2 regions of the Rahnella sp. BCC 1045 genome follow, and region 1 is predicted to be linked to the other one. Evidence: predicted binding sites of a transcription regulator. Region 1 holds the regulator's gene; the other holds the start of a gene.

Region 1 (15,988 bases):
GCACGATCTTAAATTCAACGGCAGATCGTTTTCATCTTTTAAATAAGCTTAATGGCGTGCTCAAAAATGGTACCGAATGAATGGTTCGAGACCTGAGGCCCGAAGCCTGAAATGAGGGAATCGCGCAGCGATGACATTTTGCGCCACTCACTATTGCCATGGAACATGTCCATCGAGCCTGCGATAGCGCGCAGTAAAAAAGCGGGGAGAGATCCAAGAGAGGGAAAGCACTTCCCTCTCCTGGGCGGTTTCGGCGCTGCGCGTTGAGTGATCACTGCAGGTGAGAAACCGAAATTTTCTCATCCTTAAGTAAAGCCGCCATTGCAGCGGCTTCTGCAAAAAAATCTTAACTTCTCAGTTCCCCGGCCGCCTCCGGCTGATACAACAACTCCAGCACGGTAATGTGGCTTTCTTCGCCATTGGGCATTTCCCAGGTAATGCTGCCGCCGACGCGCAGGCCTAAAAGGGCAGCGCCGAGCGGGGCCATCACCGACAGTTGCTCATTGCTGTCTTTCAACGCTGCCGGATAGACCAGTGTACGGATGTGCTCTTCGCCTTCTTTACCTTCCGTAAAGCGAACCTTGCTGTTCATCGTAACTACGTCGGCAGGAATTTCCCCGGGCGGCAAAATCTCTGCGCGATCCAACTCTTCATTCAGGGCATCGGCGACCGGGCTGCTGGCAAATGCCGGTTGCGCCAGCAATGTGTCCAGGCGTTCTGCGTCAAGTTCATTGATGATCAGTGTCGGTTTACTCATAACATTCTCCATGGTTCCTTTTGCATCACCCGCTTCATGCGAGTGGGGTGCCGGTCGGCAAAAAATAACACCCCCGCGGGTAAACGCGGGGGTGTCAGTGTTCTGCATGTGTTCTTTGATACTAGGCATTCTTATCGGTAAAAGAAAGCGTTGTAAGGGAATTAATCCGCATTGCGAAAAATCCGATTACCAGTGAAATACGCTGCTACAGACGGTAATACTCAGTGATATGACGACTTAACTTTTCGTTTTGCGAATTAGATCTGCTCAGCTCACCGTATTTCCACTTCGAACTGGAAAAAGACCCACTACACAGGAAATCTCTCCAAGGTTAGGGTAAAGACAGACGAAATAAACGACTGAAAATAGAAAGTCAGGCAAGGAGAGAGGTAACCGCGAGTGAATAACGGAACCGCATCTGTGAAGGGTAACGGGCAGACAGAATTGGAAGATGCTCCTGCAATAACAGAGAAAGTATTAAAAGATATTCAGGCAATGCAAAGTGCGAAGAATATCTACACCACAGATGTTCAGTTGCAGATGTTAACGTCACACGTTAAAGCCATGGTATTACGCTCAATCACCGGCGAACCATTGCCTGAAGTCGAAAAAGATTTATTTGACGAAATTTCTGATGAGTCCATGAAAATGGCAGAAGAAGTTGTCAGCTGGTTCGGAAATTTACCGATTGAGGAAGCGTATTTGCTCTCGGTGCATTTTGAAGTCGCAAGAGACAACGAACCGAAATAATCCTGATTTTTGATTTAACGAATTAACCAAACTGGAGAAGTAAATTATGGGACAAGTATTAGTTGTGATTGGCGACCGTTTAGGTAAAGGCCAGAAAGTGGCAGCAGGCGTGGAAGCGGCTGGCGGAAGAGCCATTGTTGTCCCAGGCATGGCAGCCGATATGAAACTCGGCGACGTGATGAAAACAGAAGGCGCGACCTTTGGTATTTCCTTCTGCGGCAGCGGCGGCGCCGGTGCGATTACCGCACAAAACAAATACGGATATAAAGCCAAGTACGGAATGCGTTCAGTGGATGAAGGTGTGACGGCAATTAATGAAGGCTGTCTGGTATTAGGGTTCGGATTTATGGATAAAGAAGAACTGGGTCAGCGCCTGGTTGAAGCTTATAACAAGAAGTATGGTCAGGCGTAATGAAGCAACAATTAAGCACGACAGTTCGGGTTGAAGGAAAAGGCGAAAATAAGGCTGCCGCCTTTTCTTCCGCACTGAGTCAGGTTCAGAGAACGGTTCTCAAATCTTCTACCAATAATGTCTTGCTGCGCATTGAACCGCAGGACGTCAAGGTAATAAAGGCAGAAGAGTCAGTGAAAAGAGAAAAGTTTCTGTTCTTTTTTCTGGCCAGGGAAAGAAAGAGTTATTACGTGGCGTTAGACATTACCGTCAACCTGACTGTTATTAATACGGAACAGGTAGTTTTTGTCACGAAATAAAAACGTTAGCTATAAATGACAAGGATATACTGATGTTTTTAATTATTTTATTTAAGTCGCTTATTATCGGCGGACTGGTTGGCGTGGGGGTAGGTGCAGGTGCTGCACGTATGTTCCACGCGCCTACCGTGCAAGGGATGGGGGCTTTTCGTACTCTTGGGGAATTAAATTCCTGTGAAGGCGATCCGGCTTCGCATTTCTCATTTGGTCTGGGCTTCTTCTTTAACGCCTGGGCTTCTTCCGTTGCGGCGGGTTCTTTCACACAGGACGTCGACCACCGCATCATCCCTCACTGGGCGACCGCTGCTCTGATGTTCAAAAACCGCAATGTGGCTGAAACCATGCACGACCCGCGCAAGATGGCGATTGCGGGCGGCATCATCGGCATGATTGTGGTGGCATTTCTGAATACCACCGCATCCGCGGTACCTGCGGCTTTACAGGTGACGGCGATTAAAGTGCTGGTGCCTGCGGCCAACCTGCTGGTGAACACCGTCATGCCCGTAATTTTCTGGCTGGCGGCGATTGATGCAGGGCGTCGTTCTGGTTTCTGGGCCACCATCTTCGGCGGTCTGGCGCAGATGATCATGGGTAACGCCGTGCCGGGTCTGGTGCTGGGTATTCTGATCGGGAAAGGCGTTGAAGAAAGCGGCTGGAACCGAGTCACCAAAGTGATGATGGCAGCGATTATCGCGCTGTTCGCACTCAGCGGCTTCTTCCGCGGTTTCGACGTCAAACTGTTGCAGTCTTTCATGCTGGATGTTCCCGCGTGGCTGAACGGCATTCACAACTCACTCAGCGGCAAGTAAGAGGAACATGACAATGGAAGAACAAGCCAAACGTGGTTTCTGGTACGCCGAGTGGTCGTTCCCGATTTTTGTCGGACTGCTGTCGTCAGGCGTTTTCGCCGGGACACACATGTATTACCTGTATGGCATTGGTGCTTTTAACGAAGTGGCGTTTGTGTCGATGCTGCGTTCAGGCATGGATACCGGTGTGTACGGCGCAGTGGCGGCCTTCGGTGCCAGCTTCCTGTTTGCCCGCATTATCGAAGGTTCGCTGGTCGGTATTCTGGATATCGGCGGCGCGATCCAGACCGGTATTGGTCTGGGCGTTCCGGCACTGTTGCTCGGCGCGGGGATTATCTTCCCGGTGGCGAACTTTGCCGCTTCGCTGGTGACCGGCCTGATCCTCGGTTTAGCTGTGGGCTACATCATTATTCTGGCGCGTAAATTTACCATCAATCAGAGCAATTCCACCTACGGTGCGGACGTGATGATGGGTGCGGGTAACGCCTCCGGCCGCTTCCTCGGGCCGTTGATTATCCTCTCCGCGATGGCCGCGTCGATTCCAATCGGCCTGGGATCACTGCTTGGCGCGCTGGGCTTCTACCTGTGGCAGAAACCTATCACCGGCGGTGCCATTCTCGGTGCGATGGTGCTGGGCGCTATCTTCCCGGTATCACTGTAAGTACTTCAATAAGAAAGCAGTAATCAGGCGTCAGGATTTCTCTGGCGCCTGAGATTATGGAGAACGTCGTATGTATGACTTAATCATCCGACAGGCAAAAAGCACAGACGGCAGCCTGACTGATATTGCAATTCAGGGCGGCAAATTCGCCGCCATCGGCACGCTGGCACCCGACGCCACAGCCCGCCAGACACTCGACCTTCAGGGCAAAGTTTACGCCAGCGCAGGCTGGATTGACTCCCATGTTCACTGTTACCCGAAATCACCCATTTATCATGACGATGCCGATTTGATTGGCATCGCCTGTGGTGTCACCACGGTGGCGGATGCCGGCAGCACCGGCGCGAATGATGTCGACGATTTCTATCAGATCACCCGAGCGGCGAAAACCAACGTCTACGCGTTCCTGAATATCGCGCGCACCGGCATCGTCACGCAGAACGAACTGGCGGATATGACGCAGATCGACAAAGTCGGCGTGCGTGACGCCATCGCGCGCAATCCCGGTTTTATTATCGGCATCAAAGCGCGCATGAGCAGCAGCGTGGTCGGCCAGAACGGTATTAAACCGCTGGTGCGCGCCAAAGAGATTCAGCAGGAAAACAACGATCTGCCGCTGATGGTGCATATCGGTAATAACCCGCCGAACCTCGATGAAATCGCCGATTTGCTGACATCAGGCGACATCATCACGCACTGCTATAACGGCAAGCCAAACCGCATCCTCTCGCCAGAAGGTGTACTGCGCGATTCCATTAAGCGCGCGCTGAGCCGCGGCGTGCGGCTGGATGTCGGTCACGGGACCGCAAGTTTCAGTTTTGAAGTGGCGGAACGGGCGATTAAGCAGGGTATTTTGCCCCACACCATCAGCTCCGATATTTACTGCCGCAACCGCATGAACGGGCCGGTGCATAGCCTGGCGACCGTCATGTCGAAGTTCTTTAGCGTAGGCATGACACTGACGCAGGTGATTGATTGCGTCACTTCACACGCCGCCGATGCTTTACGCCTGCCTGCCAAAGGCCGTCTCGAAGTGGGCGCTGACGCCGACCTGACTCTGTTCGAGCAGCGTTTTGCGCCGCAGGTATTTGTCGATTCCGAAGGTCAGTCCGTGAAGGGCGAAAGTTTGCTGGTACCTCTGGCCGCCGTGGTCGCGGGTGTCACTCTGTTAACCGAAGAAGGGAAATCTGCTCATGTCTTCTGAACAATCTTTGTATGAAAAATATCAGCTGAAACAGGTGATTAACGCATCCGGTCGCATGACGGCGCTCGGTGTTTCCACGCCGCGTGAAGAAGTGGCGGCGGTGGTGAATACCGGTCTGAATCATTATTTCGAGATGAAGGATCTGGTGAACAAAACCGGTGCTTATATCGCCAAACTGCTGAACGTGGAAAACGCGGTGGTGGTGTCCTGTGCGTCTGCCGGGATTGCGCAGTCGGTCGCGGCGGTGATTGTGAAAGATAACGCCTGGCTGCTGGAAAACCTGCATGCCGCACCGCTGGAAGTCCCTCACGACATCGTGCTGCCAAAAGGCCACAACGTGAATTTCGGTGCGCCGGTGGGCACGATGGTGACAATGGGCGGCGGCAAAGTCGTGGAAGCCGGTTATGCCAACGAATGTTCAGCCGCCCAGCTTGCGGCCTGCATTACGCCACGCACTGCCGCCATTTTGTACATCAAATCACATCACAGCGTGCAGAAAAGCATTCTTTCGGTGGCGGAAGCCGCTGCCGTTGCCCGTGAGCATAACCTGCCGCTGATCGTTGATGCTGCCGCAGAAGAAGACCTGACCTGTTATTACGAAATGGGCGCAGATCTGGTGATTTACAGCGGCGCGAAGGCCATCGAAGGGCCGACCAGCGGTCTGGTGCTCGGCAAAAAACAGTACGTCGAATGGGTGAAACTGCAATCGGGCGGGATTGGCCGTGCGATGAAAGTCGGCAAAGAGGGCATTCTCGGCCTGACGCAGGCCATCGAAAGCTACATCACGCAACCCAAAACCACCGGGCAGGAAATGGTCGACAAGATGACGCCATTTATCGCCAGCCTGAATGAAATTAACGGCGTCACCGGACGCGTGGTCTGGGACAGCGCCGGGCGTGATATTGCGCGTACGGAAATTACGTTCGATGAAACGGTACTGGGCTGGAAAACCAAAGCCATTGTGGATGCGATGAAAACCGGCGATATCGCGATTTATTTCCGTGGCTACCGCGCTAACGAAGGCAAGATTGAAGTTGATGTGCGCAGCGTGACGCCGCCGCAGCTCGCCATCGTCGCAGAACGTTTTAAACAACTTTTTAGTGGAGAGAAAGCATGAAGCTGACCCCGAATTTCTACCGTGACCGCGTGTGCCTGAATGTGCTGGCTGGCTCGAAAGACAATGCCCGTGAAATCTATGAGGCGGCAGAAGGTCATGTTCTGGTCGGTGTGCTTTCCAAAAATTATCCGGACGTTGCGAGTGCGGTAACGGACATGAAGGAGTACGCGGAGCTTATCGAAAACGCTTTGTCCGTTGGCTTAGGCGCGGGAGATCCGCGTCAGTCGCTGATGGTCAGCCAGATTTCACAACACGTTCAGCCGCAGCATGTGAATCAGGTCTTCACCGGTGTCGGCACCAGCCGTGCGCTGCTTGGTCAAAACGACAGCGTGGTCAACGGCCTGATTTCGCCGACCGGCAAAGTCGGTTTCGTCAAAATTAACACCGGCCCGCTAAGCTCCGCGGCCAGTGACGCCATTGTGCCGGTGGAAACCGCCATTGCGCTGCTCAAAGACATGGGCGGCAGCTCGGTGAAATATTTCCCGATGGGCGGCCTGAAAACTCGTGAAGAATTCGCTGCCGTGGCGCGTGCCTGTGCAGAACAGGATTTCTGGCTGGAGCCAACCGGCGGTATCGATCTGGAAAACTTCGAGCCAATCATGGAAATCGCACTGGCCGCGGGCGTGACCAAAATCATCCCGCATATCTACAGCTCAATCATCGACAGCGCGTCGGGCAATACCCGTCCTGAAGATGTGAAAACCCTGCTGGCCAGCGTCAAAAAACTGGTGGGCTGAAGGTTCTGACCTTTCCTGCGCGGTAAGCCGTCTGCGCGGTTAAACACTCAGCGTCCTTCATCCACTGAACGGGCGCTGAGCCTCTCGTTTGTCTGACAACCCAGGTTTGAGGAAATGTATGAGAAACTGGTTTCTGATTTCAGGTTTAACCTCCGCGATGCTGGCCGTTTCGGCCATGCCGCTCTACGCAGCAGAAAAAACAATGACTTCTACAACGCCACATTTCGCGTATGTCGGCACTTACAATCCCAACGGGGAAGGTGTCTACCGCTTTAAATTTGATCCGAAAACCGGCGCGCTGAGCGATAAAACGCTCGCCAGCCAGTTGCCAAATCAGGCACAGATGGTGCTCAGCCATGACGGTAAAACGCTGTTTATCGGCAGCGAAATTGATCATTACAATGGTGGCAAACATGGTTCAGTGGCGGCCTATCGCATTGCGCCTGAAGATGGCAGCCTGACGCTGATTAATCAGGTGGATTCGCAGGGCGCAGGGCCGGTGTATCTTTCGCTGACGCCAAAAGGTGATCATCTGCTGGTGGCGAACTACATCAGCGGCGTGGTTGCCGTCTTCCCGGTGGACATCAGCGGGAAGCTGAGTGAAGCCAGTAACAGCCAGCAGGATTCCGGTCCGGCAGGCGCAGGCAAACCGGCCGCGGCGGCGGAAGGCAGTTTTGCCATCAGCGACCACAACGGGCCACACGCGCACATGATTGCCACAGATCCTTCCGGCAAATTCGTGTTCTCTACCGATCTGGGGCTGGACCGGATTTATCAGTGGAAGCTCAACGGTGAAACCGGCGTACTGGAAGCCAACGATCCGCCGTTTATCAAAGCCTCTTCTGAAGGTGCCGGACCCCGCCATTTCGTGTTTCATCCTAACGGCAAAGTCGTTTTCCTGATCAACGAAGAGGCTTCGACGCTGACCAGCTATCGTTTTGACGCCGTAAAAGGCACGCTCAGCGAGCTGCACAGCTTGTCCACGCTGCCGGCCGGTTTCAAAGGCACGAACTTCGCCGCGGGCATTGTGCTGAGCAAAGACGGCAAACATCTGTACGTTGCCAATCGTCTGCACAACAGCATCGCGCAAATCAACGTGACCGGTGAAGGCGCGATGACCTGGAGTGATGAAACCTGGACGCGCGGTGACTATCCAAGAACGCTGACGTTGTCACCGGACGGTAAATATATTTACGCAATGAATCAACGAAGCGATAACATCACCAGATTCAAGGTATCTGGCGAAAACGGCAAGCTGTCATTTGTGGATGACTATGTGGCTGTGGGCAGCCCGTCACAGATGGTGATTGCGCCTTAAGCGGTGCCGCAACAGAAACAAACTCCGTTCACGACGTGTTTTGTTCGTGAACGGAGCCTCGTTGAAACGAACTGGAAGAACAATGGTGAGATTTCCCAATCAACGTCTGGCGCAGTTATTTGATGCGCTGCAAACCGAAACCCTTCCTCAGGATGAACTGGCAAAACGTCTGTCTGTTTCGACGCGCACGGTGCGTGCCGATATTACTGCGCTGAACGAAATCATCGCCGATTTTGGTGCGACGTTTGTCCACAGCCGGGGCAGCGGATATCAGTTGCGCATCGATGATGCGGCGCTGTTTTCGTCGTTACAGCAATCAACACAACGTAAACCGAATCCGACGCCGCGCACCGCCGCTGAGCGGGTGAAGACGTTGCTGATCCGCTTTTTGACCTCAGCTTTTTCATTAAAGCTGGAAGATCTGGCCGATGAATGGTTTGTCAGCCGGGGAACCCTGCAAAATGATATGGCTGAGGTGAGGGAGCATCTGGCGCGCTATCACCTGAATATCGAAACCAAGCCGCGCTACGGCATGAAATTGTTCGGTGCTGAACTGGCGATCCGCGCCTGTCTGACCGATTTGCTGTTCCAGCTGGATGCCGAAGAGCAGGCGAATCCGCTACTGAAAGCAGAAAGTCTGGAGCCGGAAGCGCTGGTTCCGCTGACGCGTTTTATGCATCAGTTGCTGACGCAGTCTTCCATTCAGCTGACGGATGAAGGCGAACAGTATCTGATCCTCTATTGCGCCGTGGCGATCAAACGCATTACCGGCGGTTATCCGCTGACAGATTTTGATGCCGAAGACGGTGATCCGGCGGTGAAGCAGGTTTCTGTGCGGCTGGCCGCGGAGCTGAAAAATCTGGTCGGTAAGGAAATTCCCGCTTCGGAAGAGGCGTATCTGCGGGTGAATATTGCCGCGCGCCGCGTCCAGCAGATTTTACCGACGGACATTAACGCCGACGACGATGAGTCGCTGGTCGATTACATTCTTTCGTACATCAATTCGCACTATAACTATGATTTGCAGGGTGATAAGCAGCTGCGAGCGGATCTGCTGACGCACATCAAAACCATGATTACGCGGGTGAAATACCAGATTAATATCCCCAATCCGCTGCTGAGCAATATCAAACAGCATTATCCGATGGCGTATGACGTCACGCTGGCGGCCGTTTCCAGCTGGGGTAAATACACGCCTTACACGCTGAGTGAGAATGAAATCGGCTTTCTGGTGCTGCATATTGGCGTCGGGCTGGAGCGGCATTACAACATTGGCTACCAGCGCCATCCGCAGGTGATGCTGGTGTGCGACACCGGCAATTCAACCATCCGTATGATCCAGGCGCAGATTAACCGTAAGTATCCTCAACTGGTGATGAAGCAGGTGGTTTCGCTGCGTGATTACGAGCAGCTGGAGCACATCGACGAAGATTTTATTATCTCCAACGCCCGTATCACCGAGAAGAATAAGCCGGTGGTGGTGCTGTCGCCGTTCCCGACCGAATACCAGATGGAGCAGCTCGGCAAGCTGGTACTCGTCGACCGCACGCGCCCGTATATGCTGGAAAAATTCTTCGACGAAAAACACTTCATGATCGTCAATGAGCCGATGACACAGGCGGAGCTTTTTCGCCATGTTTGTTCGCAGCTTGAAGAAGAAGGGGTTGTCGATCAGGCGTTTTATCCTTCGGTGGTGGAGCGCGAGGAGATTGTCTCGACCATGCTGGGCGAAGGCATTGCGCTGCCGCATTCGCTGGGATTGCTCGCGAAGAAAACCGTGGTGATCACTTTGCTTTCGCCGCAGGGCATTGCCTGGGGCGAAGGAGAAACGGCGCACGTGATTTTCCTGCTGGCGATCAGCAAGGCGGATTACGAGGAAGCAATGGCGATTTACGATTTGTTCGTGACGTTTGTGCGGGAACGCTCGATGAGCCGTTTGCTGAGCAGTGAGAATTTTGAAAGCTTCAAGGCGATTGCTATCGACTGTTTAAGCCGCATTTAATACGGCTTAAACAGTTCGTTAACCCTCAGTCTTCGTCAAAACCAGAATTAATCAGATTTACGACGGCGCTGAGAGCCTGTTCTTCATCGGGGCCGGTGGCTTCGATTTCGATTTTCTGGCCTTTCGGGGAATCCAACATCAGCAGTGCGATCACGCTGCTGGCTTCCGCCTCGATGCCTGTGCCGTTGCGCAGCATCACTTCTGACTCAAAACTCTGTACCAGTTCAAATAACTTCATCGCCGGACGGGCGTGCATCCCTAACCGGTTTTTGATTTCTACCGTTTGTTTAACCGTCATGATTTGCGTTTTTCCAGCGTGCGATGGCGGGACTGGACGTTCTTCCCGCGGGAACGGAAATAGTCAGCCAGCTGTTCTGCGATATACACCGAACGGTGCTTACCGCCGGTACAGCCAATGGCGACGGTCAGATAACTGCGGTTGTTGGTTTCCAGCGCGGGCAGCCATTGTTCAAGATAGCTGCGCGTCTGATAGATAAAATTATGTACTTCGGTATGACGGTCGAGGAACGCAGCGACCGGTTTATCGAGGCCGGTCATCGGACGCAGTTTCGGATCCCAGTGCGGGTTAGGCAGGAAACGCACGTCGAAAACGTAATCCGCATCAATCGGAATACCGTGTTTGAAACCAAAGGATTCAAAGACCATGGTCAGTTCACGTTCGCGTTTGCCCAGCAGGCGCGTACGCAGCATTTCTGCCAGTTCGTGAACGGACATCTCGGAGGTGTCGATGATCAGATCCGCGGAAGAGCGCAAAGGCTCCAGCAAATCGGCTTCTTCATCGATTGCACTTTCAAGGGACAGGTTTTTGCTGGAGAGCGGGTGCAGACGACGGGTGTCGCTGTAACGGCGGATCAGGGTATTACGGTCAGCGTCGAGGAACAGCAGCTGTGGCGAGAAGCTTTCCGGCAGCTGTGACATCGCATGCTCATAAACTTCCGGTGTTTCTGGCATGTTGCGAACGTCAATGCTGACGGCCGCAGACGTATTGCGTTCAACAAGTGTCTGGGCGAGCTGCGGCAACAACACCACCGGCAGGTTATCCACACAGTAAAAACCCATGTCTTCCAATGCCCTTAGGGCAACCGACTTCCCGGAACCGGAACGGCCGCTGACAATCATCAGCACCATGGTGTCACTCCCCTGGCATTCAGTGTTCAGAATTCATTTTCCCGGCGCGCAACCGGGAATCAGTAATTTATTCGTTTTCAGTCATTATCTGGAACAGTTCTTCGTCACTTTGCGCTCCGCGCAGACGACGACACACCCCTTTATCCGCCAGCTTTTTGGCGACTAAAGACAAGGTATGTAAATGGGTTTTACATTGATCTGCCGGAACCAGCAAGGCAAAAAGCAAATCCACAGGCTGATTATCGATAGCGTCAAAAGCGATCGGCTGCTCAAGCTGAATGAACACCCCGACGGCACGTAAAGTGTCTTCTTCCAGCTTTCCGTGCGGAATGGCGATCCCTGCACCGATCCCGGTGCTGCCCATGCGTTCACGGGTCAAAATGGCGTCAAAAATCACCTGCGGTGATAAATTTAGCTGTTTGGCCGCCAGCTCACTGATGATTTCCAGTGCGCGTTTTTTGCTGGCGCAATGAACGCCGCTTTTGGTGCATTCGGCATTAAGCACCGACGTTAATTGCATTGCAGTATCGTTAATCATGTCATCTTCACTTTGGCGCTGTTTCACCCTTAAAGCTATATCGGCTCGTTTCCCGAAGGTCACAAGCCGATGCCCGAAGGTTTGTAGCACAGGGTTGGCTACATGAATGTCAGTGCTGTTTCAGTTTGTCTTTGTGCTTGTTCAGCTGACGGGCCAGTTTATCAACCAGGCCGTCAATTGCCGCGTACATATCCTGATGCTCCGAGGTGGCATGCAACTCGCCTCCGTTCACATGCAAAGTGGCTTCCGCTACTTTCTGCACCTTTTCAACGCTCAACACCACATACACCTGATTTATCCGGTCGAAATACTGTTCAAGCTTAGCCAGCTTCGACGTGATGAATTCTCTCAGGGGATCCGTGATCTCAATGTGATGTCCGGTAATGTTGAGCTGCATAATGTCTTCCTTCTCTGTTGAGGTCAAACTAACTGTTTACGTTGGTTTGAGGGCGGGATGGACAAAGACTCTCGGTATTTGGCGACGGTTCGTCGTGCCACCATAATTCCCTGATCGGAAAGGAGGGTGGCTAACTTACTGTCACTGAGCGGTTTTACAGGATTCTCCGCTGCGATTAATTTCTTCACCAGCGCCCGGATCGCGGTTGACGATGCCTCGCCGCCGCTGTCTGTACTGACATGGCTGGAAAAGAAATACTTCAGTTCGAAAATTCCACGCGGGCTGTGCAGAAACTTCTGCGTCGTCACGCGTGAAATCGTCGATTCGTGCATTTCTACGGCGCTGGCGATATCGGCCAGCACCATAGGCTTCATAAATTCTTCACCCAGTTCAAAGAACGCCTGCTGCTGCTCAACGATACAGCGCGTGACTTTCAACAGCGTGTCATTACGGCTTTCCAGGCTTTTGATTAACCACTTGGCTTCCTGCAGGTTGCTGCGGATAAATTGCCCGTCGCTGTCGCTGCGCGCGGAATTGCCCATCGCGGCGTACTGCTGGTTAATCTTAAGACGCGGAATGCTGTCGGAATTCAGTTCTACCGTCCAGACACCTGACACTTTTCGCACCAGCACATCGGGGATCACGTACTCGGATTCACCGGTGTTGATCGATTGTCCCGGACGCGGATCAAGAGACTGAATCAGAAGCATCGCTCCTTTCAGTGTATCTTCTTTTAGCCGGGTTGAACGCATAAGTGCGCGGAAATCATGGTTCGCCAGCAAATCCAGATGTTCGCTGATAATCAGGCGCGCTTCGGCGATGAAAGGCGTATCTGTGGCGTACTGTGAAAGCTGGATCAGCAGGCAATCACGCAGGTCACGCGCCGCCACACCAACCGGATCAAAACGCTGCACACGTTTTAAAACGGCTTCCACTTCGTCCATGCTGACGTTGTCGTCACCGATACTTTCGAGGATGTCGTCAAGGGAAACGGTCAGATAACCGGTATCGTCTACCGCGTCGACAATGGACGTGGCAATCGCGGCATCGGTGTCGGAAAACGGCGTTAGCTCCACCTGCCACATCAGGTAATCCTGAAGCGTTTGCGTGGTTTCACCCTGATAAATTGGCAGCTCGTCGTCGCTGTAATCGTTGCCGGTGCCGGAAGGTGTGCCCGCGGTATAAATCTCGTCCCAGGTGGCGTCCAGCGGCAACTCTTCGGGCATGTCTTTCTGCTCGAGCGCTTCGCGGGTATCTAACGCTTCGTTGTCAGTGGCTTCTACCGAATCGATTTCATCATGAAGGTCGGTTTGTTCCAGCAGAGGGTTGCTCTCCAGCGCGAGTTGGATCTCCTGTTGGAGCTCAAGCGTGGACAGTTGCAACAGGCGGATGGCCTGTTGTAACTGAGGAGTCATTGCCAGTTGTTGGCTGAGTCTGAGTTGCAAACCTTGCTTCATATCTTGGTTTTATTTCCGTTGATTACAAACTGAGTAACTTCTGTCAGAGACCTCCCGTCAGACTTTACGTCGAAACGGGCACGGTTCCGGCGGCACAGATCACAGACGGAATTCTTCACCAAGATAAACGCGTTTAACCTGTTCATCAGCAAGAATGTCGGCTGGCGTGCCGTGGGCGATCAATTTCCCCTGACTGACGATATAGGCACGCTCACAAACGTCGAGAGTTTCGCGAACGTTGTGGTCAGTGATCAGTACGCCGAGGCCGCTGTCACGCAAATGCTCAATGATTTTTTTGATGTCGATGACGGAAATCGGGTCAACGCCGGCGAAAGGTTCATCCAGCAGGATAAACTTGGGATTCGCTGCCAGTGCGCGGGCAATCTCAACACGGCGACGTTCACCACCGGACAAGGACTGACCGAGGTTATCGCGCAAATGAGAAATATGGAACTCTTCCATCAGTTCATTAGCGCGATCGTTACGCTGTTCTTTGTTCAGATCATCGCGGATCTGCAGTACGGCCATCAGGTTATCAAACACGCTGAGACGACGGAAGATGGAGGCTTCCTGCGGAAGATAGCCAATGCCGCGACGGGCGCGGGTATGCAATGGCAAAAGGCTGATGTCTTCATCGTCAACGATGATACGGCCCGCATCACGTTGCACAATCCCGACGACCATGTAGAAGGTGGTGGTTTTACCCGCACCGTTTGGCCCCAGCAATCCGACGATTTCGCCGGAGTTCACCATCAGGCTGACATCTTCTACAACCTTGCGGCCTTTGTAGGCTTTTGCCAGATTCTCTGCGATTAATTTTGCCATAAAATATCAGTTACTCTTTTTGGTCGGCTGGCCGCCCGCGGCAGGCGTTTTTTGTTGCAGCTGCGAAGGAACCAGAACGGTCGTCACGCGGTTGCCTTTATCACTGAAGGCTTCCATTTGCTGTTTCTGCACCAGATAGGTAATACGGTCGCCTTTCACGTTGCTGTCGAGCTGTTCGAGGTATGCGTTACCGGTCAGGGTCACGAGATCGTTTTCCACTTCATAGCGGACTTTCTGCGCATGGCCTTTTACCGGCTTGCCGTTGTCCTGCATCTGGTAAAACGTCACCGGATTGCCGTAACCTTCCACCACTTCTTTGCCGGATACGCCCTGAGGACGGATCACGACAACTTTATCGGCTTTCACCTGAATAGTGCCCTGATTGACTACGACGTTACCGGTGAAGGTGGCCGTGTTGGTGTTCACATCCAGCGCCTGATTGGCGGAATCAATGGTGATCGGTTTCGTTGTGTCATCTTTTAAGGCGAAGGCCGGAATGCTCACGGCTAACAACGAGCTGACGATCAGGAGATCACGGATTTTATTTTTTGCTTTGAATTTCATAAGAGGTCGTTACCTTTTCGATCAGCTGTGCTGTCTTATCACGCAGATTACCGCGCATTTTCATGCCGTTAGATGTAAAACCTGTGCCATAAAGCGTTACTTCATCGTCTGAGGCAACGTCCTGTGTCGTCAGGTTAACCCGGGCATTATCCGTTTTGATTCTTTGAAGCTGTGATGTCTCAGGCGTCAGGCTATCAGCCTGCACATGCCCGTAAAGATAAAGCATCTTATCCTGAGTCAACTTGGCTTTATCAGAACGCAGCACCCAGGTTGGTGTTTTATTCTTGTCAAACATGGTCGCGACCGGGTTGGTAAACCATGTCACCTGATCGGCGGCGTAGTATTTTACCTGGTCCGAAACCAGTTTATAGGTCAGGCTACCCGTTGGGTCATAGACCATCGTGACCGTGTGGGATGTCTGGTAAGTGGGATCCTGATCGTTAACGGCCTGCGGTGCGTCATCGCTGCTATCAGACAATGACCAGCCCACCAGAACCAGAACGATGGCCGTCAGAACAAGGATAATCCAAAGTTTTGTTTTACTCATATCGACAGCCCTTTGGCGTCCTCCAGCTTACCCTGCGCCAGCAGAATCAAATCACACAATTCGCGTACGGCGCCACGCCCGCCAGCGATGCGGGTAACGTAATCGGCCTTCGGCAACAGGATCGGATGTGCATCCTGAACCGCCACGGAAAGACCGACTTCGGCCATGACCGGCCAGTCAATCAGATCATCCCCGATATAAGCCACTTCTTCGGCCCGCAGGGACAGTGTATCTAACAGTTCGCGGAAGGCCAAAAGCTTATCCGATTGCCCCTGATACAAGTGGCGGATACCGAGGGTTTTAGCGCGATCTTCCAGTAATTTTGCATTGCGGCCTGTAATAATCGCGACCTCAATGTCAGATGTCAGCAGGCAACGGATACCGTAACCGTCGCGAACGTTAAAACTTTTTAGCTCTTCGCCCTGATTTCCCATGTAGATCAGGC
Region 2 (15,988 bases), on a different contig from region 1:
CTGTTGCCGCTCTGAAAGTGCTGGAATCGACGAAAGATGCGCAGGGGCGCAGCCTGAAAGTCTGGAAAATGCCGTCGCCGCCGATGCTGTTTGCCAGCGCGGAAGAGACCATTGACGTGTTGCCGGGAACGGCGATTGAACGCCACGAAGGTAACCGCCTGGCGGCGTCTTACGTCAACTATCTCATCAGCAACCGGCACATTATCTTCCCGCTGCTGGATCCGCAAACGGATAAACAAGCCGAAGCGGTATTCGCTGAAATGTACCCTGATTTCAAAGTGACCGGCGTTCCGGCCCGCGAAATCCTGCTGGGCGGTGGCAACATTCACTGCATCACTCAGCAAATCCCCGCGTAAGATAAAATGCCCGTAGCGCGATGCTGCGGGCTCATCAACTTCTCCGGCGAAATGACTTGAGCCTCCACCTGATGGTATTCTGTGACGCATTCACGATATCTCTATCGTCCGGGTTTCGTTTCAAAATGATCGGCAGGGTTGGGTAAATAACCATGGATTTACAAAACACATCTAACAGGATCGTCGTTCTCGATACCGAAACCACCGGTATGAACAAACTCGGCGTCCATTACGAAGGGCACCGGATTATCGAAATCGGTGCTGTTGAAGTAATTAACCGCCGTCTGACAGGGCGCAATTTCCACGTTTATCTCAAACCCGATCGTCTGGTCGACCCTGAAGCTTTCGGCGTTCATGGGATCAGTGACGAATTCCTGGCCGACAAACCGGTGTTTGCCGACATCGCCGACGATTTTATCGAATACATTCGCGGTGCAGAATTAGTCATTCATAACGCAACGTTCGACATCGGCTTTATGGATTACGAGTTCGGCATGCTTGGCCGTAATCTGCCGAAAACCGAAACCTTCTGCAAAATCACCGACAGTCTGGCGATGGCGCGAAAGCTGTTTCCCGGCAAGCGTAACAACCTCGATGCGCTGAGCGATCGCTACCTGATCGACAACAGCAAACGAACGCTGCACGGCGCATTGCTCGACTCCGAAATTCTTTCAGAAGTTTATCTGATGATGACCGGCGGGCAGACCAGTATCAAATTCACTCACGAAGGTGAGCAGAATACCGGGGCAGACGGGTTGGGGATCCAGCGCGTGGCGCGTCCGGTGTCCGGGTTGAAAGTCATTACGGCTTCAGAGCAGGAGCTGGCGTGGCATGAAGAACGGTTAGATTTAGTGGTGAAAAAGGGCGGCAGCTGTTTATGGCGTTCGTGATGCGTATTTTCTGCAATTTGTATTGAAAATATCCGGTGTGTGGAAAAACTGTGCAGTCGGTAGAAAATATCAGGAAAAGCATTGACGTAATGGCGGGTATTCCTTAATATCCGCCTCGTTCTTAACCAGAACAAAACGCGGAGCGGTAGTTCAGTTGGTTAGAATACCTGCCTGTCACGCAGGGGGTCGCGGGTTCGAGCCCCGTCCGTTCCGCCACTATTCAGAAGCCCTGAGTGAGAAATCACTCAGGGCTTCGTCGTTTCAGCCTTCCTGGCTTTTTTCCCTGTTACAACGATTTATTCCACTTCTGTTTTCATATAGCCCATTGCGTTACCTGTCGCGCGGTCATGACGGGCGATATAGCGATAAAAACCGCCCGCCAGAAATGCTCCGATGAACCAGCTGAAATTCGCCACCTGATGCAGGCTCGGCGTAAAGCTGATGACCAGACCAATCAGCACCGCAGGCACCAGCGCGCCGATGGCTTTCGGGTTGAACCCGTTGCGGTACCAGTAACGGCCGGAAGGGGAGGCGTTAAAAAGCGCATCGACATCCATATGACCGCGTTTGATCAGGTAATAATCCGCCAGCAGAATGCCAAACAGCGGCCCGATGAATGCCCCGAGAACATCGAGCGTGTAGTGGATCAGCTCCGGTGACTGGAACAGGTTCCACGGTGTCAGTAAAACAGAGCCGACGGCGGCAATCATCCCACCGGTACGGAAACTGATTTTCTGCGGCGAACAGTTAGAGAAATCGAACGCCGGTGATACGAAGTTCGCCACAATATTGATACCAATCGTCGCGATGATCATGGTCAGTAGCCCGAGTGCCACGGCTACGCTGTTACCCACGCGGCTGACCGTTTCAATCGGGTCAGTAATCATCTGGCCAAACAGGGATTGTGTACCGGAAACAATCACCACGGTCACAATCGAGAACAGCAGGAAGTTAAACGGCAGGCCCCAGCGGTTACCGCGACGGATTTCGCTCATGCTTTTGCCGTAACGTGAAAAGTCACCGAAGTTGAGCAGCGGGCCGGAGAAATACGAGACGACCAGCGCCGTGGCGGTCAGCATTTCCCAGCCCTGCTGGCCGACCGTCAGCGTTTTTGTCGACAGTGTGAAAGAGATATTGCTCAGCCCGGTTTTATACAAAATCCATCCGGCCAGCATCAGCATCACGACGTACACCGCCGGGCCCGCCACGTCGATAAAGCGCTTAATTGCGCTCATGCCGTGCCAGAACACCATCGCCTGCAATACCCACATAATGCCGAAGCAAATCCATCCCAGCGCAGATAAGCCCAGCCAGTGCGGCACGGTCAGCGGCGTCAGGGACGGGAAGAATTTCAGCAGCACCAGCATTAACGCGCTGGCCGCCAGATAGGTCTGAATGCCATACCACGCAAACGCGATCAGCCCGCGGATCACTGCCGGAATATTCGCCCCGAACACGCCAAATGCCTGACGGCAAATCACCGCGTATGGCACGCCAGCCTGCTGGCTCGGCTTCGCCACCAGGTTGGCACAAATCTGCACGATACAAATCCCGCACAATAAACACAGCAGCACCTGCCAGCTGGTCAGCCCGAGCGTGAAGAAACTCGCTGCGACCACATAGCCGCCCATACTGTGTACGTCGGACATCCAGAAAGAAAAAATGTTGTACCAGCTCCAGTTTTGGTCACGAGTGGGAGCTAAATCATCATTACACAGCCGCGGGCTGTAATAAGGTTTGATGATCCCGGCGCCTTGTTCGGATGACGCCGTGGCGGAGGTGATTTCCTGATTTGGCATAAATCGTGCTCCTGTCATTAACAACATGTAAAAGTCGGAAGCCGGTGACCGGCTGCCCAAAGGTGAAAAGCAGTCACAGGAGCACTGCACGAATCAGGCCATATTTCATTTTTGTATACAAAAAATAATTTTCATGTATACGATTAATCTATCGAACGGTATACGGAGTAACGGCAATGACCAGTTGGAGCGGGCTGAATACGGCCTATTTTACCGAGGATAAGGACGACCACATTTACAACGCGCTGGTGAAATCGATTGTTGAACACCAGCTTTTGCCGGGCAGTAAATTGCCGGAAGAAGCGCTGGCTGAAGTTTTTTCTGTCAGCCGGACGGGCATCCGGCGCGTGTTGCAGCGCCTTGCCGCAGTGCAACTGGTCACGCTATTGCCCAAGCGTGGTGCGCATGTCACCACGCCGGACGCAGAGGAATCCCGCGACGTTTTCACCACCCGAAAAATTCTTGAATGCGCCAACCTGCCGCTGGTGATCGCGCATTGCCAGTCCACGCATCTGGTGGCGCTGAAAAAACTCGTACAGGAAGAAAAGCGCGCCCACGACGAACGTAATGGCCCGGCCGCAATCCGGCTTTCTGCTGCTTTCCACGTCCAGCTTCAGGCGATTTCCGGCAACAAAGTGCTGACCGAATCGGTTTCTCAGCTCACGCTGCGTTCTTCACTGGCGATTGCCGCCTGGGGCGCGCCGTGGCAACAGGGCTGCCGGTGTCATGATCACGATGATTTACTGGAACTGATGAAAAAGCGGGACGTTGCCGGGCTGACGCAAAGCATGTCGCATCACTTCGACAGCATCGTTTCCAGCCTGCGTTTTGAGCAAAATAAAGGGCAGGTACCTGATTTCGCGAATATCTTTTCCTCTCATCTTCTGGTCGCCGGAAAGGAGCCAGAGTGATGACAAAACCGCTTTGTATACAACTGATCAACCCGAACACCAGTCTGGCGATGACAGAAGTCATGGCGCAAACCGCGCGCTCTGTTGCCGCCGTGGATACACAAATTGTGGCGGTTTGTCCGCAGGAAGGCGCGCCGTCGATTGAAGGGCATTTTGATGAGGCGATTGCCACGCTCGGTGTTTTGCAGCAGGTGAAAGCCGGGCGCGAAGCCGGCGTGGACGGCCATATCATTGCCTGTTTTGGCGATCCCGGCTTACTGGCCGCGCGTGAGCTGGCGCGTGCGCCGGTCATCGGCATTGCCGAAGCGGCCATGCATCTGGCCACGATGCTGGCGACGCGTTTTTCCATCGTCACCACTTTGCCAAGAACCCTCACTATTGCCCGCCATTTACTGCATCAGTACGGTTTCGAGCGTCATTGCGCGGCGCTGCATGCGATCGATCTTCCTGTGCTTTCGCTCGAAGACGGCAGCGGGCTGGCTCAGCAGAAAGTGCGTGAACAATGCATCGCCGCGAAAAAATCGGATGGCAGCGGGGCGATTGTACTGGGCTGCGGCGGTATGGCCGATCTGGCGCAGGAACTGACGCTGGAGCTGAATATTCCGGTGATCGACGGCGTCAGTGCGGCGGTCAAAATGGTCGAGTCGCTGGCCGCACTTCGCCTGACCACCAGTAAGCACGGTGATCTGGATTATCCGCTGGAAAAACCCTTGTCTGGCCGCTTTGCCGGACTGAATCTGAGAGATAACCATGCCTGAATTCGATAACGGTTTTACTGAAAATTATCCGCGCGACCTGATTGGCTATGCCGGTCGTCCGCCACACGCAAACTGGCCGGGTAATGCCCGGATTGCGGTGCAGTTCGTCCTCAACTATGAGGAGGGCGCGGAAAATAACGTCCTGCACGGCGACGCCGGTTCGGAACAATTTCTCTCGGATATTATCGGCGCAGCCAGTTTTCCCGACCGTCATATGTCGATGGATTCACTGTATGAATACGGCTCACGCGCCGGTTTCTGGCGGATCCACAATGAATTCCAGAAGCGCGGCCTGCCGCTGACCGTTTTCGGTGTCGCGATGGCGCTCGCGCGTAACCCGGAAATCGTCAGCGCCATCAAAGCCGCGGATTACGACGTCGTGAGCCACGGCTGGCGCTGGATCCATTATCAGAACATGAGCAAAGCCGAAGAGGCGGAGCACATGCAAAAAGCCATCACCGTACTTCGCGACCTGTTCGGCAAAGCGCCATCCGGCTGGTACACCGGCCGCGACAGCCCGAACACCCGTCAGCTGGTCGCCGAATCAGGCGGATTCCAGTACGACAGCGATTACTACGGCGATGATCTGCCGTTCTGGACGCCGGTAAAACTGGAAAATGGCGAAACGAAACAGCATCTGGTGATCCCGTACACGCTGGAAACCAACGACATGCGGTTTGCCTCCCCGCAGGGTTTCAATACCGGCGAGCAGTTCTTTACCTATCTCAAAGATACGTTTGACGTGTTGTACGAAGAAGGCGAAACGTCACCCAAAATGATGTCGGTCGGGATGCATTGCCGGATCCTCGGTCGCCCCGGGAGATTTCGCGCTTTACAGCGGTTTCTCGATTACATCGGGTCACACGAGAAGGTATGGGTGTGTAAGCGGCAGGACATTGCCGACCATTGGGTTAAACATTTCGGTGTTTAATCTCGAAATTCAAATTCAAATTCAAATTTAAAATCAAATTCAAAACCTTGGGCTCGCCGCCCAAACTGGCCCAGAGGACGCGTAAGCGCGCGCCCTCTGGACTCCCGCGCTTTTTCACTGCGCGCTTCGCTCGCTGGCCATGTTTCAGTTACCTCTGTGACAGGCTGGAAATCTTGCCGCTGCGCGGTGCCTTCATTTCGGGATTGCAGCCTCAGGTCTGCAACCTCTCATTCAGCAAGATTTCTGAATCGCCCGCACGATCTTAAATTCAAATTCAAATTCAAATTCAAATTCAAATTCAAATTCAAATTCAAGTTGGAGTTTAAGTCGCTCTGTTTTTAAAGAGTTAATTGGCGCGATTAAAAATTTTGCTGAACGGAGCGGCTTCGAGACCAGAGGCTCGAAGACCGAGAGAAGGAACCGCGAAGCGGCAATATTTTGCGCCACTCACTGATCTACCGGAACATGGCCGTCGTACCCGCTGAGCGCGCAGTTAAAAGACGGGGGAGATCCAAGAGGGGCCCGTCCTGGCCCCTTTTGGGCGGTTTCGGCGCAGCGCGAAAAGTGATCGCTATTATTGAGAAACCGAAATTGTCACCGGTCAGTTTCCCCTTCGCAGGGGAGGAGAAAATTTCCAAAGCTGAACCGCCCAATGGTTCGGTCAAACCATCAGACTCACATGGGCGGCCACAATCTTCCATCCGCTCGCCATTTTCACCCATGTCTGCTGCTGACGCCCGATTTTGTCCGTGCCTTCACGGCGAAACTCCGTGCTGGCGACGGCCATGTCATCACCAAATGTGGTGATGGTCGTATTGACCAGTTCCCTGTCTAACCCTTGCGCCGATCGCGCTGAGCGAAATGCCCGGATGGCTTCGATGCCGTAAAGATTTTCTCCCGCGCCAAAGCGCACGGTGCGCGGGTCGTGCCAGAACAGTTCGTCGAGGACGGCGGTATCGTTGGTGATCAGCGCCTGTTCATAGCGATAAAAGGCCGCATTCATTTCGGCAAGGATCGCCGGGCGGTCGATATGTTCAGTTTTCATGATTTCGTCTCTTACTCTTTTGCTTCACCCTGGAAAACGGGATGCAGGTTGTTACGCGGGCATCACCGGAGAACTGCTGACTTTCACTATGCCCTGAAGTTCGAGCGCCCGTGCTGCACGCAGACACAGGTCTTCGCGCCACGGCGGCGCAATCAGTTGTAATCCTATTGGCAGGCCGGTCGATGTCGTGACCGGCACCGTCACTACCGGTAAACCGAGGAACGAAATTGGCTGCGTCAGCATACCCATATTGGCACGTGTCGGCAGATCCTGACCGTTAATTCTGATGGTGTCCTGACCAATCAGCGTTGCCGGGCATGGCGTGGCAGGGGCAATCAGAATGTCCCAGTGATCAAACAGGGGCAAGATTTGTTCCTGAAAATGCTGACGAAAACGCTGTGCCTGCACGTACCATGCCGCCGGGATCATCGCGCCGGCCAGTAAACGCTCGCGCGATAACGGTTCAAACTGTTGCGGGATACTGCGCAGTTTTGGCAAATACTGATTGCCGCCTTCAGAAGCACTGATGATAAATGCCGCTGAACGCGCCAGTTCGGCCTGCGGCATTTCAACTTCTTCCTGCGCTTCAAGAGCCTGAGCAATCTGGCGCACGGCAGCTTTAGCGTGGTCGTCGCACCAGGTAGCAAAATAGCCGCCCAGCACCGCAGTGCGCAAACCCTGCTGGCCGCGTCCGAGCTGAGAAAAAGTGGCAGTCACGGGTTTATCTGCCTGGAAGTGATCTTGAGAGTCTGTGCCCTGAATCGCGTCATAGACCTGCGACAGATCCTCGCTGCACCTCGCCATCGGACCGATGTGATCAAGACTGGCGACAAACTGCTGGCTGCCGCGGCGGGAGATCCGTCCGAAGGTCGGTTTCAGGCCGAGAATACCGCTCAATGATGCAGGCACGCGAATGGATCCGTTGGTGTCGCTGCCGAGTGTGAAATGCACCAGACCGGCAGCGACGGCAGCGGCAGAACCGCCGGACGATCCTCCGGCGACGCGTGCCAGATCACGCGGGTTACGGGTGGCACCATAATGGCTGTTTTCGGTGGTGAAACCGTAGGCGTAAGCATCCATGTTCAGCATGCCGGAAAGTATTGCGCCCTGTGCGGCGAGGCGTGAAACGGTCCAGGCATCATGACGTGCGGCGGCGTTGCTGCTGTTGAGGCTCGCGCCCGCCAGCGTGACTTCACCGGCGACGTCCAGCAGGTTTTTCACCGCATAAGGAATGCCTGCCAGCGGTGCCAGTGCGGTTCCGCTGGCGCGGGTTTTATCCACTTTAGCGGCCTCACTCAGCATGCGTTCGCGGGTGATATGCGTATACGCGTTGATGACCGGATTGGCCTGTTCAACGGCGTCCAGCGTGGCGCTGGCAATTTCTGTGGCTGAGATTTCACCCTGCGTAATGGCCTGATGAAGCTGATTAATCGTGAAATTATCAAACGATTTCATGCTCTGTACACCCCGGCGATTTCCAGTCGCGAATCGAGCGGTAAATCCATCAGCGGTTGCGCCATTTGCGCGATACGGCTGAACTGCACCAGCAGTTCCTGACGGCGTACATCGTCGAGTTCCAGCGCCAGTACGGACTCCATCTGGCGGATGTAAGCGGCCCAGTCTGTGGCCGCAGGAGTATTTTTCATGATCAGTTCCTCAGTTTAAAAACCGGCCGCGCTGCCGTTGCTGCGCGGGTCGGAAGCGCCTTCAAACATGCCGTTGGTGTGGCGGACAATGGCTCCGGCATGGCCGACGGCTTCACTGAAATCCGGCAACAGTTCGACATCGTGACCGCGCTGTCTCAGTCCGGCCTGCGTCGGATAGGCGAAACGGCCTTCCAGTTTCAGGGAGTCCGAGCTTTCCCCCCATGTACGACCCAGCAGCCAGCGCGGCCCGCTGATCGCCTGCTGCAAGGATTGTCCCTGCACCACATGGCGGATAAACACCGCAGCCTGCGTTTGCGGCTGACCGTCGCCGCCCATCGAACCGTAAACCATGGTGCGCCCGTCGTATAAACGTGCGGCGGCAGGGTTAAGGGTATGAAACGGTTGTTTACCCGGCGCCAGTGCCAGTAAATGGCTGGCATCGAGGCTGAATGAGGCGCCACGGTTTTGCCACAGCACGCCACTCTGGGGCAGAACGACGCCACTGCCGAACTCATGATAGATGCTCTGAATAAACGATACCGCCAGCCCGCTGCTGTCCATCACGCCCATCCAGACGGTATCGCCCGGACCTTTACCTTTGCCCCAGCCGGCGGCGCTGTGCGGTTTGATGCGGGTGGCGAGGGCGTCGAGATACTGCGGATCCAGCAGGCTTTGCGCGTCCTGCGTCATCATGCGCGGATCGGTGATATAGCGGTCGCGCAGGCCGAACGCCAGCTTGGTGGCTTCGACAATGCTGTGTATCGTCGCGCTTTCATCCATGGTTTCGAGCGGCAGACGGTCAGTCAGACCGAGGATCGCGAGTGAAACTAACCCCTGCGTCGGCGGTGTCAGGTTGTATATTTCGCCTTTGCTGTGTTTGAGACGCAGCGGCACGCAGCGCCGGGGCTTGTAAGCGGCCAGATCGGCACGGGTGACCGGCATGCCGAGCCTTTCCATGTCGGCGGCCATATTGTCGGCCAGTTCACCGCGATAGAAACTGTTCAGCCCGTCTTCGCACAGCATGGATAACGTCTGTGCCAGCTGCGGCTGGGTGAAGCGGTTACCGGCGCGCGGCACTTCGCCGTTCGGCATAAAAACGTCGGCAAACGCGGGGAAGTCTTTCAGCTCATGTTGCTTGGCACGGGTGGCAGCTTCCTGAGAAGCCGTTACCGGAATGCCATCAGCGGCGTAACGGATGGCATCGCGCAGCAGGCGTGAAAGGGGTTTTTGATCGCCACCAAATTCAGCCGACACATTCAGCGCTTCCTGCCAGCCGCCGACCGTGCCTGCGACCGTCAGTGCCGCTTTCGGCCCACGGTGCGGAATATGCGATTCCCCGGTGTAGAAATCGAGAGAGGCCAGCGAGCCGGCGGCACCGCTGGCGTCTATCGCCACCGGATTGCCCTGCGGCGGCACAATCAGCCAGAAACCGTCGCCGCCCAGTCCGTTCATGTGCGGATAGACCACCGCAATTGTTGCGGCTGCGGCCACCATCGCCTCGATGGCATTACCGCCTTCCCTCAGTACCGCAAGCGCACTCTGGCTTGCCAGATGATGAGGTGTGACCGCCATGCCCAGCGGCGCGCTGTTACTGTTAATCATGCGATGTCCTTTTTTGAGACGCTTTTTTTATGCTGCCCGCGCTTGCAGGGTTGTGGGCGCGTAGGGATAGAATTAAGCAAGAGGTGTTCCACATCGGCAGAGTCTTGCGTTTTTCACGCTAATTTCTATTGCACTGGCAAGCATAGTGCATGGTATGTTCCGATGAAACATTGGTTACAAAAGGGCCAGAGATGAAACAGATTGATGAGCGTCTGCGTGACCATTACGCAGAACTGACACCGCAGGAACAGCGGGTGGCCGACTTTATTTTTGCCAGCATCGACGACCTGATGAGTTACAACAGCGCAGAGCTGGCGCGGCTCAGCGGCGTGTCGAAAGCCACGGTCAGCCGCCTGTTCAAACGTCTCGGTTACCCGAGCTATCGTGATATGCGCGATGAAATGCGCACCCTGCGCCAGAGCGGAATGCCGCTGACTGACAGCCGTGACGCGGTGCAAGGTAACACCTTGTTATCACGGCACTATAAGCAGGAAATGGCGAATCTTACGCAGTGGATTAACCAGATTGATAGCGCTCAGTTTGGTGCGCTGATTTCAGCGCTGAGTCAGGCGCGACAGGTGCGCCTGCTGGGCTTTCGCAACAGTTATCCGGTGGCATTGCATCTGCGCCAGCAACTGATTCAGGTGCGGGCAGGTGTAATGATGATGCCGCAACCGGGGCAGACGCTGGCGGAAGAACTGGTGGATCTCACCGCGCAGGACGTGGTGATTTTCGTGGCCTTCCGCCGCAGGCCGCGCATGGCGAAGGAAATACTGACGCAGTTACAGTCAGCTGGCGTACCGGTGCTGCTGATTTGCGAGCCTCAGGCGCAGACGCTGACCCCGCTCGCCACCTGGCATCTGGCCGCGCCGCTCGACAGCGTTTCGGCGTTTGACAGCTACTCTTCTGCCATGAGTCTGGCGAATTTACTCAGCAATGCGTTGTTGCACGATATGCTCGCGTCAGGCCGTCAGCGTATTCATCAGATAAGCGATATGTATAACGCGCTGGATGAGCTGGAGCAGCGCTGATTCCCGTTTACAGAACAAACTGAGCGCTTTTCTGGTGCTTTCGCACAATTTTAGTGCGTATGTGTTTTCATAGACTCCCATTTTTTGCCCTGATTCAGGGCAAAAAAACCACTTCTGATCCCGCCAGCATTTTTATAATCCCTTGTCATACCGTGACTTTGCGCACATTTTTTCTGCGGCGTTGCTTTTGGCACATTCGTTGCAAAGTTTTAAATATAAGAATCTATCGTTCCAAAAACTTTTCACCGGAGATAATCTATGAACATGAATAAACGGCTGTTGGCTTGGGCAGGTGCGGCAATGCTGGTGCTTCAGGCATCCGGCGTGATGGCCGATCAGTTGCAGGATATTCAGAAGCGCGGCGTGCTGCGCGTGGCCGTACCGCAGGATTTCCCGCCGTTTGGTTCGGTGAGCAAGGATTTGCAGCCGGAAGGTTATGACATCGACATGGCGCAGTATCTGGCCGATAAGATGAAACTTAAGTTGCAACTTGTTCCGGTCACCAGCGCCAACCGCGTGCCTTATCTGCAAACGGATAAAGTCGATCTGGTCATTTCCAGCCTCGGCAAAAATGCTGAGCGCGAAAAAGTGATCGACTTCAGCAACGCTTACGCACCGTTTTTCCTCGGCGTGTTTGGCGCGCAGGGGGACAAACTGGCGGATCTGAAAGAACTGTCCGGTAAAACCATCGGCGTGACCCGCGGGGCGGTGGAAGATCTGGCGCTGACCGATGTGGCACCAAAAGACGCCAAAATACAGCGTTACGAAGACAACAACACTACGCTGTCGGCCTACCTTTCAGGTCAGGTGGAATACATCGCCACCGGTAATCTGGTGGTGGCGGCCGTAGCCCGCATGAACCCGGCCAAAGCCCCGGTTTCGAAAGTGATGCTGAAAGACTCGCCGTGTTACGTCGGTCTGCGTAAAGATGAACCGGCGCTGAAAGACAAAGTGAATGAACTGATCGCCGAAGGCATTAAAGATAAGACGCTGAACACGCTGTCTGAAAAATGGATGAAGGCACCGCTGCCGGCTTCCATCGGCGCGTGATCAGGGCTTTGACGGAGATCTTTCATGACCTATCAGCTTAACTTTAGCGCGCTGTGGCCTTACATGCCGGAACTGCTGGCCGGATTATGGACCACCATTGAGCTGACGGTACTGGCGACGGTTGGCGGTGTCGCAATAGGAATTTGCGGCGCAGCCATCCGCTGCGGCAACCATAAAATTCTGCGGACCGTCTGGGGCATGTATGTCGAAGCCATCCGTAATACGCCGTTTGTTGTGCAGTTATTTTTCATCGTCTTTGGCCTGCCTGCCATCGGCCTGAAGATGACCGCCGGTGAAGCGGCGTTGCTGGCGATGCTGATTAACCTCGGGGCTTACAGCACCGAAATTATCCGCGCCGGTATTCAGGTGACGCCGAAAGGCCAGTGGGAAGCCGGACGCGTGCTGGGATTAACCCGCAGCCAGACATTCCTGCGCATCGTGCTGCCACCGTCGCTGAAACGTATTTATCCGTCGCTGGTCAGCCAGTGCATTATCGTGATGCTCGGATCTTCCGTGGTATCGCAGGTGTCCTATGAAGAATTGACGTTTGCGGCGAACTTAATTCAGTCGCGCACTTTCCTCAGTTTTGAAGTGTATCTGGTCACCACGTTATTTTATTTGTTGTTATCGGTTGCGATGCGTCAGCTGTTGCTGCTGGCCGGACGCCGGGTCTTTGGGAGTGAAAACTGATGATGACTTTCACCGACTGGGACATTGTGCGCAATCTCCTGCTGGCGGCCCGCTGGACCTTGCTGCTGTCGCTGACCGCATTTATTGGCGGTACGCTGGTGACCTTGCCGCTGCTGTTGCTGCGCCTGACTAAACGCCGCTGGCCGACGCGTTTTGTGCGTCTTTATTCCGAATTATTTCAGGGTACCCCGCTGCTGATGCAGCTGTTCCTGGCGTTTTTCGGGCTTGGCCTGTTTGGTATCAACGTCAGTCCGTGGACGGCTGCCGCGCTGGCGCTCACGCTCTACACCAGCGCCTATCTGGTGGATATCTGGAGTGGCAGTATTGCCGCGTTACCGAAGGGCCAGTGGGAAGCGTCGCGCTGTCTGGGTCTGAATTTCGGCCAAACGTTATGGCGTGTTATCACCCCGCAGGCGCTGCGGATTGCCATCGCGCCAACCGTCGGGTTTTCCGTGCAGGTGGTGAAAGGCACCGCGCTGGCCTCAATTATCGGTTTTGTCGAGCTGACCAAAGCCGGAACCATGCTCAACAACGTGACGTATGAGCCGTTCAAAGTGTTCGGATTAGTGGCGCTGGGCTACTTCCTGATGTGCTATCCGCTGTCGCGTTACAGCCAGCATTTAGAAAAATCATTGCGTGGAGAGAAACAGTAATGCCACTGATCACCATCAATCAGGTTCAGAAGTTTTACGGTCAGAACCACGTGCTGAAAGGCGTGGATCTGGATATCGACAGCGGCGAAGTGATTTCGATTATCGGCCGCAGCGGTTCAGGGAAAAGCACGCTGTTGCGCTGCATGAACGGGCTGGAAGGCTATCAGGAAGGCAGTATCAAACTGGGCGGAATGACCATCACCGACCGCGATTCTCAGGCGCGCGATATCAGCCGTTCCGTCGGCATGGTGTTCCAGAGCTTTAATCTGTTCCCGCATATGACTGCGCTGGAAAACGTCATGCTGGCGCCGCGCCGCGTGCTGAAAAAGTCCGCCGCCGAATGCCGGGAACTGGCCGCGCAGATGCTGGCGAAAGTCGGACTGGCAGATCGCATGGATTATTACCCGTCGAATCTTTCCGGCGGCCAGCAGCAACGTGTGGCCATTGCACGCGCGCTGGCGATGAACCCGAAAGTGCTGCTGTGTGATGAAATTACCTCGGCACTGGATCCGGAATTAGTCGGCGAAGTATTGAAAGTGCTCGAGCAACTGGCGAAAGAAGGCATGACGCTGGTGCTGGTGACGCATGAAATGAATTTTGCCCGTGAAGTGGGCGACCGCGTGGTGTTTATGCATCAGGGCACCGTGTGGGAACAGGGCGAAAGCCGCGCGCTGTTTGCTAATCCGCAAACTCCCGAGTTAAGACAGTTTATCGCATCCGTACGCGGCCTGAATGAGGCTGCTGCAAGCTAACATTGTAAAGGATTAACTATGTCAGATTTCATCTCTCCCGGACAAATCAACCCGCCAACCCGTCTGCTGATGGGGCCGGGGCCAATCAACGCCGATCCGCGCGTGCTGCGGGCGATGGCGAGCCAGCTGGTCGGGCAATATGACCCGGTGATGACCGGCTACATGAACGAAGTGATGGCGCTGTACCGCGCGCTGTATAAAACCGAAAACCCGTGGACCTTACTGATCGACGGCACTTCACGCGCCGGTATCGAAGCCGTGCTGCTTTCCGGTATTCGTCCGGGCGACAAAGTGCTGGTGCCGGTGTTTGGCCGTTTCGGACATCTGCTGTGTGAAATCGCCCGCCGGTGCCGCGCCGAAGTGCATACGATTGAAGCGCCGTGGGGTGAAGTGTTTGACCCGCAGCAAATCGAAGATGCGATTAAATCAGTAAAACCGCGCTGGCTGCTGACCGTGCAGGGCGACACGTCCACCACCATGCTCCAGCCGCTGGAACAACTGGGTGAAATCTGCCGCCGTCACGGCGTACTGTTCTACTCCGATGCGACGGCGTCGTTTGGCGGTAACCCGCTGGAAACCGACGCGTGGGGGTTAGACGCGGTGTCTGCCGGTTTGCAGAAATGCCTCGGCGGCCCGTCCGGCAGCTCGCCGGTCACCATCAGTCCGCGCTTTGAAGAACAAATCCGCCGCCGTAAATGTGTCGAAGAAGGGATCCGCACCGCCGATCACGCCGACGGCGATGAAGAGATGATCTACTCCAACTATTTCGATCTGGGCATGATCATGGATTACTGGGGCCCGGAGCGTCTGAATCACCATACCGAAGCCACCAGCATGCTGTTTGCCGCCCGCGAGTGCGCGCGCATCATTCTGGAAGAAGGGCTTGATAACGGCATCGCCCGCCACAAACTGCACGGCGGCGCGCTGCTGGCGGGGATTCAGGGGATGGGGCTGGAAGTGTTCGGTGACCTTAACAACCGCATGAACAACGTGCTCGGCGTGGTTATTCCGCAGGGCATCCACGGCGAACAGGTGCGCCAGATGATGCTTAACGATTTCAGCATTGAAATCGGCACGTCATTTGGTCCGCTGGCCGGGAAAATCTGGCGTATCGGCACCATGGGTTATAACGCGCGTAAAGACTGTGTGTTGCAAACGCTGGTGGCGCTGGAAGCGGTGCTTCATCGTCTGGGATTTGCGTCGAAATACGGCGCAGGGGCGCAGGCTGCCTGGGATCATTACGCAGGAGGTCAGTAATGGCAGAAGCCTTTACGCTGGCTGCGGTTTCCGAAAGCGCCAAACTGGCTGCTGAGCGGGTGATGGCGCGCTGCGACGCACTCGCCGCCATCAGCGAAACACCGGGACAGCTGACCCGCGTCTATCTTTCCGCCGAACATTTACAGGCCAACCGTCTGGTGGGCGAGTGGATGGAAGCGGCCGGTATGCGCGTCTGGCAGGACAGCGTGGGTAATATTTGCGGACGTTATGAAGGGCGTGATCCGTCGGAGCCCGCCATCCTGCTCGGTTCGCATCTCGACAGCGTGCGTAACGCGGGAAAATATGACGGTCCGCTCGGCGTGCTGACGGCGCTGGAAGTTGTGGCACATTTGCATCAGAACGCCATCCGTTTGCCGATGGCGGTGGAAGTTGTCGGCTTCTGCGACGAAGAAGGCACGCGCTTTGGCATCACGCTGCTGGGCAGTCGCGGGCTGACCGGCACATGGCCCGCTGACTGGCTGGAACGTGAGGACGCGCAGGGTATTTCGGTGGCGCAGGCCATGCAGAATGCCGGGCTGGACCCGCTGAAAATCGGCGCGTCACAGCGTGCGGTCAGCGATTTCTGCGCGTATCTGGAATTGCACATTGAGCAGGGG

What was found. The regulator sigma-54, encoded in region 1, starts transcription at its own class of promoters, with help from an activator protein. The targets are predictions, from matches to a motif close to GTTGGCACANNTTTCGCTNT.
Region 2: J1782_RS05540 (gamma-glutamyltransferase family protein) is a predicted target of sigma-54. The motif match lies at 10,012-10,031, and genes of this name have one in related genera.

Annotation. Positions count from the first base shown of each region.
Region 1 is NZ_JAFMOZ010000145.1:139,247-155,234, forward strand. It holds gene rnk (nucleoside diphosphate kinase regulator) at 347-757, opposite strand; gene J1782_RS25885 (PRD domain-containing protein) at 1,157-1,507, shown strand; gene J1782_RS25890 (SFCGS family glycine-rich protein) at 1,554-1,919, shown strand; gene J1782_RS25895 (DUF4312 family protein) at 1,919-2,218, shown strand; gene J1782_RS25900 (DUF4311 domain-containing protein) at 2,251-3,027, shown strand; gene J1782_RS25905 (DUF4310 family protein) at 3,041-3,688, shown strand; gene J1782_RS25910 (amidohydrolase/deacetylase family metallohydrolase) at 3,759-4,892, shown strand; gene J1782_RS25915 (DgaE family pyridoxal phosphate-dependent ammonia lyase) at 4,882-6,009, shown strand; gene J1782_RS25920 (KDGP aldolase family protein) at 6,006-6,746, shown strand; gene J1782_RS25925 (lactonase family protein) at 6,865-8,064, shown strand; gene J1782_RS25930 (transcription antiterminator) at 8,147-10,066, shown strand; gene npr (PTS phosphocarrier protein NPr) at 10,092-10,364, opposite strand; gene rapZ (RNase adapter RapZ) at 10,361-11,215, opposite strand; gene ptsN (PTS IIA-like nitrogen regulatory protein PtsN) at 11,283-11,753, opposite strand; gene hpf (ribosome hibernation promoting factor) at 11,863-12,150, opposite strand; gene rpoN (RNA polymerase factor sigma-54) at 12,174-13,607, opposite strand; gene lptB (LPS export ABC transporter ATP-binding protein) at 13,707-14,432, opposite strand; gene lptA (lipopolysaccharide ABC transporter substrate-binding protein LptA) at 14,439-14,996, opposite strand; gene lptC (LPS export ABC transporter periplasmic protein LptC) at 14,974-15,543, opposite strand; gene kdsC (3-deoxy-manno-octulosonate-8-phosphatase KdsC) at 15,540-15,988, opposite strand, start outside.
Region 2 is NZ_JAFMOZ010000106.1:5,102-21,089, reverse strand. It holds gene aguA (agmatine deiminase) at 1-356, shown strand, start outside; gene dnaQ (DNA polymerase III subunit epsilon) at 509-1,246, shown strand; tRNA gene J1782_RS05580 (tRNA-Asp) at 1,386-1,462, shown strand; gene J1782_RS05575 (NCS1 family nucleobase:cation symporter-1) at 1,543-3,045, opposite strand; gene J1782_RS05570 (GntR family transcriptional regulator) at 3,222-3,956, shown strand; gene J1782_RS05565 (aspartate/glutamate racemase family protein) at 3,956-4,714, shown strand; gene puuE (allantoinase PuuE) at 4,707-5,645, shown strand; gene hpxZ (oxalurate catabolism protein HpxZ) at 6,307-6,690, opposite strand; gene J1782_RS05550 (AtzE family amidohydrolase) at 6,742-8,145, opposite strand; gene hpxX (oxalurate catabolism protein HpxX) at 8,142-8,336, opposite strand; gene J1782_RS05540 (gamma-glutamyltransferase family protein) at 8,352-9,938, opposite strand; gene J1782_RS05535 (MurR/RpiR family transcriptional regulator) at 10,130-10,969, shown strand; gene J1782_RS05530 (transporter substrate-binding domain-containing protein) at 11,228-12,019, shown strand; gene J1782_RS05525 (amino acid ABC transporter permease) at 12,044-12,709, shown strand; gene J1782_RS05520 (amino acid ABC transporter permease) at 12,712-13,362, shown strand; gene J1782_RS05515 (amino acid ABC transporter ATP-binding protein) at 13,362-14,114, shown strand; gene J1782_RS05510 (alanine--glyoxylate aminotransferase family protein) at 14,133-15,371, shown strand; gene hpxK (allantoate amidohydrolase) at 15,371-15,988, shown strand, end outside.